DNA from 2 places in the Peribacillus suis genome. Region 2 is predicted to be linked to the other one. Evidence: riboswitches for the same ligand, from Rfam matches in the RefSeq annotation. Region 2 holds a riboswitch; the other holds the start of a gene.
What was found. A riboswitch is a leader RNA that binds a small molecule or an ion and turns the genes downstream of it on or off. The one in region 2 is predicted to bind lysine.
Positions count from the first base shown of each region.

Region 1 (3,426 bases), 860 kb from region 2:
CATATGTTAAAGGGGACACCCTATATCTACCAGGGGGAAGAGCTGGGAATGACCAATATCGCTTTTGAAAGCATAGAAGAGTATCGTGATATAGAAACGATGAATTCCTATGAAGAATTAGTGAATACGTATGGATGGTCAAAAGAAAAGATGATGGCTGCCATTCATGCACGTAGTCGAGATAATGCGCGAACACCCATGCAGTGGAATGATGGACGGAATGCGGGATTCACGACAGGAACTCCATGGATCGGCGTGAATGCCAACTACCCGGAAATCAATGCAGAGAAGGCCTATAATGATCATCAATCCATTTTTCATTTTTATAAAAAGCTCATTCAATTACGTAAACAACATGACATTATCGTATATGGTCGTTTTGATTTACTTTGTCCGGATGATGAACAGATTTTTGCCTATACGAGGACGCTAGGTGAGGAAAAGGTGCTTGTGCTATGCAACTTTAAGGGACAAGAAGCGACTTTGACGATACCGACGGCGTTACATTCATTAAAGGCTACCCTGTTGATCGGCAATTATGAGCAGGAGGAAAGCGACACGGTCTCCAGTGAACCGTTGCGTCCATATGAATGCCGTGTCTACCTTTTGAAATAAGTAAGGACCTGAACTTCTCTGTTGAAGAGAGATTCAGGTCCTTTTTTTTATTTCACTTTTAGATCACATTCCTCAAGGGGAATGATTTTGGATTTATGTTTAATTTTATATCCGAGCCAGAGAACGAAGAACAAAAGAAGACCAATGTAGGAAACAAACATGGAGTTCCAATCAATTCCGTCCGTGCTGAAAGCTTGATAGCCTTGTCCAAGGATGATGAAGAGGCAAAGGACAAGCGCAAAAACCGGACCGAACGGAAAGGTTCTTGAACGGTATGGGAGGTCATTTAAATCCAGACCTTGAGCGATATAAGCTTTTCGGAATCGATAGTGGGCAAGGGCAATCCCGACCCATGTGACGAAACCAGCCATACCGGAAGCGTTCAGTAACCAAATATACACGACTCCATCCCCGAAGAAGGAAGCCAAGAAAGCAAGACATCCGACTAAAGAAGTCACGATAAGGGCATTTACAGGTACGCCTCTTTTATCAAGCTTGCCAAGGAACTTCGGTGCTTTTCCGTCACGTGCTAAATCCCATAGCATACGGGTTGATGCATACATGCCAGAGTTACCAGCTGAAAGTACGGATGTTAAAATGACTGCGTTCATGACAGCAGCGGCAAAGGCAAGGCCTGCGCGTTCAAAAACCAGCGTAAATGGACTGACGGCAACATCTTCACTTAGTAAACGTGCATCCGTGAAAGGAATGATCATTCCTATGACAAAGATTGCTAGGATATAGAATAAGATAATGCGCCAAAAAACGGATTTTATCGCCCTAGGGATGTTTTTCTCAGGATCTTCACTTTCTCCAGCGGTTACTCCAAGCAATTCCGTTCCTTGGAAGGAGAAGCCAGCTGCCATGAAGACTCCTAGAATGGTAAAGAAGCCTCCATTAAATGGCCCATCACCCATGGTGAAATTAGAAAAACCAATTGGATCATTTCCGCCCATGATACCAAAAATGATTAAAAAACCAGTAATTAAGAAGATAATGACGGTCACGATTTTAATCATTGCAAACCAATATTCGGCTTCGCCAAAGCCCTTAACGGACATATAGTTAATTAAGAACATGATGAGTAATGCAACGGCACTCCAAATGAATGATGGAGTATCCGGGAACCAAAATTTCATGATCAGGACAACGGCCGCCAATTCAGCTGCTATCGTGATGGCCCAGTTATACCAATAATTCCACCCAATCGCAAAACCGAAAGAGGGATCGACGAATTTGGATGCATAAACGCGGAACGAACCGGCAACTGGCATATAAGCAGCCATCTCGGCAAGGCTTGTCATTAAATAAAAAACCATGGCGCCAATTACCGCATAAGCAACTAATGCACCACCGGGGCCAGCCGTATGAATGGCACCACCACTCGCTAAAAATAGCCCGGTGCCGATTGTTCCACCTAGAGATATCATCATAAGGTGCCTAGCTTTCAGACTCCTTTTCAGTTCAGTAGGATTTGAATTTTGTTGTTGATTTTTCAATTGATGTTACACTCCTTTTTATGGGAAGGGGACGGAATATAAAAAAAACAGCAGTCGAAAAAGATCGACGGCTGTATATAGATACCCGTTTAATCCTTCCGAAGATAGCTCCCCACGTTTTATGAAAACGTGACAGTGATGTTCCTTTTCGAAAACATCGCCAGCCTAGAAATACAAGGAATATTTCTACACTTCGGCAACTTATCCTTTCAAACGGAGTCGTCAACTTTCCTGAATCTCGTCCGTGTTACTTTTATAAGTCGCAGCCTCTAACTCATCGGTAAATGAGGAAGTATTCAATTCGTACTGTTAATAACGCGAATTTTAAATGGTGACATACAGTTTGTGAGTCACTGAATGAAATTTGCTATATTAAAATTATAAAATATTCCTCTAGAGAGCGCAATGTTTATTTTTCAAGTATCTTTTTCCCTAATTAGACATGAATCAAACCATTTCGCGCTCAACTGGATAATATAGGTGAATAATAAAATCAAATAATTCTGATTATTAGACACTTTTTCGCGTTATAAGGCTGAAACCTAGCTTTACATGTTTGATCGTGGCAGGATCCTCAAAAAGGTCAACAGCCATTCTCCCAATCGAATCCAAGGGTAGGGATATAGTCGAGATATCCAGCATTTCGCTAATACTATCGTTATTGAAACCAAGGATGGCGACGTCTTCAGGTATCTTAACTCCCGCTTTTTGAGCGGAAATGATGAAGCCGGCTGCCGTATCATCGTTCGTTATAATGATGGCCTCCGGCTTATCCTGCATGGCGACCCATTCTTGAAAGGCTCTTTCTCCGTCTTTGATATAGTAACTGCCTTCAAACAGCCATTCCTCTTTACTGATAAAATGATGTTTTTTCATGCTATCTTGAAACGCTTTTATCCGAAGTGAACTATTCCTGCTCTTTTTTCGCCCAAGACTGTAGCCTATTTTCTTATATCCCTTGTTTACCAAGTAGTCGAGGGCTGAGGAAAAGGCGGCATAATGGTCGATGCTGATCGAAGAAAATTCAGACTGAGTTGTATCTTCACATAAGATAATCGGACCGTAGACATGATACTCCAAGAGCACTTTCATTTCTGAGATTCTAGAACAGACGATGATACCATCGAGTTGCTTCATTTGTAACATTTTCAGTGCTTGGATTTCTTTCTCTCTTTCATATTGTGTTTGGAAGATGACAATATGGTACCCAAGGACATTTGCTTGTTTATTAATTCCCTGGATGATTGCTCCGTAATAGGGGTGGTTGGTGTATGGAATGATGACGCCAATCAGATGAGTCTTGCCTTTCGAA
Region 1 is NZ_CM182019.1:3,795,700-3,799,125, reverse strand. Features, by position in the region: gene AC503W_RS18715 (glycoside hydrolase family 13 protein) at 1-615, shown strand, start outside; gene AC503W_RS18710 (amino acid permease) at 663-2,114, opposite strand; lysine riboswitch at 2,212-2,394, opposite strand; gene AC503W_RS18705 (LacI family DNA-binding transcriptional regulator) at 2,625-3,426, opposite strand, start outside.
Region 1: another riboswitch for lysine. It lies ahead of AC503W_RS18710 (amino acid permease); the one in region 2 lies ahead of AC503W_RS14350 (aspartate kinase).

Region 2 (3,426 bases):
CTCGATTTTGAACGGGCGAAGGAATATCGGGATAAAATTGCCCACATCGAGATTACAATGGAAAAACAGAAAATGATGACGACTGATTTCATTGACAGGGACGTATTCGGTTTTGCCTATGATAAAGGGTGGATGTGCGTACAAGTATTTTTTGTGCGTCAAGGGAAACTGATTGAAAGAGATGTTTCGCTCTTTCCGGTCTACGATGAACCGGAACAGGAGCTTCTTACGTATCTTGGACAGTTTTATGAAAAGGCCAATCACTTTAAGCCAAAAGAGATATTGTTGCCGGAGTCTGTTGATGCCGAGCTGGCGGAGAGCTTGCTTGGTGTAAAAACGCTTCATCCGAAAAGGGGCGCGAAAAAGGATATGCTGCAACTGGCAAATAAAAACGCCTCCATCGCCCTTCAAGAGAAGTTCTCATTAATTGAACGGGATGAAGAAAGAACGATCAAGGCAGTGGAGAATTTAGGGGATAAGTTAGGCATCTACACTCCACATCGTATCGAGGCTTTTGATAACTCGAATATTCAAGGAAGTGATCCTGTATCTGCTTTGGTCGTTTTCATTGATGGCAAACCGGAAAAGCGGGAGTATCGAAAGTATAAAATTAAAACGGTGAAAGGGCCTGATGATTACGAATCGATGCGTGAAGTTGTCCGAAGGAGATATTCACGCGTCTTAAAAGATGGCCTTCCACTTCCTGACTTGATCATCATCGATGGAGGGAAAGGACATGTGGAGGCCGTTCGGGACATTTTGGAAAATGAACTCGGTCTCGATATTCCGCTTTCTGGCCTTATTAAGGATGAAAAACACAGGACATCCCAATTGATGATTGGAAACCCGCTCGAACTGATTCCACTTGATTCGCGAAGTCAGGAATTTTACTTGCTACAAAGAATCCAAGATGAAGTGCATCGGTTCGCGATTACTTTCCATCGCCAGCTTCGTGGGAAAAATGCCATTCATTCACTTCTGGATGATATTCCAGGTGTAGGTGAGAAAAGAAGAAAGCAGCTGTTTCGGCATTTCGGGTCATTGAAAAAAATGAAAGAGGCCTCAGTCGAACAGATAATCGAAGCGGGAATGCCTAAAAATGTAGCGGATGGAATCTTTAGAAAATTACAAGAATGACCTTGCGAGTGTCTTTTTCCTATGCTATGCTTAAAAGGAATTTTTAAACAAGACAATTTAAAGTGCTGATAGAGGTGCGGAATTCAATAGTAAAAACCTAGAGAAGTATGAGCTTCAATGAAGGGTTTTGAAAGGGAATGACGCCGAAGGAAAACAAGACTCATACCTTGTTTTTCTGGTCTGACCATTTAAAAGATGGCAGATTGTCAGGGTTGATACCTTGGAGAGCTATCTCACTGTGATTACTGAACGGATACGTAACCACAGCAATGAGATATTCTCATTGCTTTTTTTATTGCCTAAAAAAGATAGAGAGGGTGCATGAGAATGGCACTGATTGTACAAAAATTTGGCGGTACTTCTGTAGGGAGTGTCGAGAAAATCAAACATGTCGCTAATCGTGTAATCGAGGAAGCTGAAAAAGGTAATGACGTCGTTGTCGTTGTTTCGGCAATGGGGAAGACAACGGATGAATTGGTTTCCATGGCGAGAGATATTTCCGCATCCCCAAGTAAGAGGGAAATGGATATGTTATTGACGACCGGGGAACAAGTTACGATTGCCTTGTTAACGATGGCATTGGTGGAAAAGGGGCATGAAGCCGTATCCTTTACGGGCTGGCAGGCTGGGATGCAGACAGAGTCCGTTCACGGAAATGCGCGAATTTTAAATATCGATGCTTCCAGAATTCAAGCTCAGTTGCAAGCAAAAAAGATCGTCATCGTTGCCGGTTTTCAAGGAATGGATGAACATGGGGAAATCACGACATTGGGTCGGGGCGGTTCCGATACAACGGCGGTTGCCATAGCCGCAGCACTACACGCAAACCGATGCGATATTTATACCGATGTAACCGGTGTTTTCACAACAGATCCACGCTACATAAAAAACGCCAGGAAATTAACATCCGTATCTTATGACGAAATGTTGGAGCTGGCCCATTTAGGGGCTGGGGTCCTGCACCCAAGGGCCGTTGAATATGCAAAAAACTATCAAATCTCGCTTGAAGTCCGTTCAAGCTTAGAAAAAGAATCTGGGACCATCATTGAGGAGGAAGCGAATATGGAAGAGAATTTAATTGTACGGGGTATTGCTTTTGAGGATAGCATCACAAGAGTTACAGTGAACGGCTTGCCTCGGTCACTTGGTGTATTATCCACGATTTTCACGACACTGGCGAAAAATCACATAAATGTAGATATCATCATCCAGAGCATGACATCAGAAGATACGACCAATCTCTCTTTCTCTATTAAAAGCGAAGATACAAAAGCAGCTTTAATGGTTCTTGAAAACAATAAAAGCCAGTTGGAATTTGATGGTATAGAAACGGAAGGCGAGTTGGCTAAAGTCTCTATCGTCGGTTCAGGAATGGTTTCCAATCCCGGAGTGGCCGCAGAGATGTTTGAAGTCATGGCGAATACAGGGATCCAAGTGAAAATGGTCAGCACTTCGGAAATCAAAGTTTCTACCGTCGTAAACGAAAAGGAAATGGTCAAAGCGGTCGAAGCGCTTCACGAGGCGTTCAAACTTGGACAGCACGCCAAAGTCCTTGCCTGATTGATTAAAACTGATGAAAAGATGTACCTAATGCTTTTATAAAGAAAAAGGGCACCTAAAAAAAGGTTGCCCTTTTTCGGTGCCCGGACTCTATGGAAAGATTAAGATTAAAGATAATAGACGGCTAGAGAGAGTAGCATGATGCAAAATAGGATAAGACCTACGACAAGGGTGAAGGAAGAGGAAAGGGAGATGATATCGGAAAGTTTAGGGATGTCTTCTTTTTCCTCCCCTACATGCTGATTTTGTATTTGGAATACTCTCCGGAAACTATAAAAGACTACGTCGAAAAATCCTCGTTGGACGACGAAAGTAACCAATGCTAGAAGAATCAGTCCTCCACTGATGTAAAAGGTCATATTAATAAAATTCAATAGAGAGAGATTTTGATGGAATATAAGGGATAACAAAATGGATAGCACGATACCAAATCCCGTACCTATAAGTATTTTTTTCATTCTTTTTACCTCGATTTTCTTTTTATAAGTATATCAAAAACACTAAATAAACAAAAATGATTTTTTGAAATAGTATGAAAAAGCGATAGTAAAAAACATAATAGTATTCTAAAAAATCCGATAAAACGGCGCAAGCAGCACTTTAAAGCCTTAAAGTAGTAAAAACCTATGTTTTCCTTGGTTTTTGAGTATTTTTAATTTTTTAGAAATAATTTATTATTCTAACTTATATACAAAATCAAAAAAATCAGTATAATGAAAATATGATTTT
Region 2 is NZ_CM182019.1:2,939,761-2,943,186, reverse strand. Features, by position in the region: gene uvrC (excinuclease ABC subunit UvrC) at 1-1,137, shown strand, start outside; lysine riboswitch at 1,199-1,376, shown strand; gene AC503W_RS14350 (aspartate kinase) at 1,465-2,697, shown strand; gene AC503W_RS14345 (DUF3899 domain-containing protein) at 2,805-3,155, opposite strand.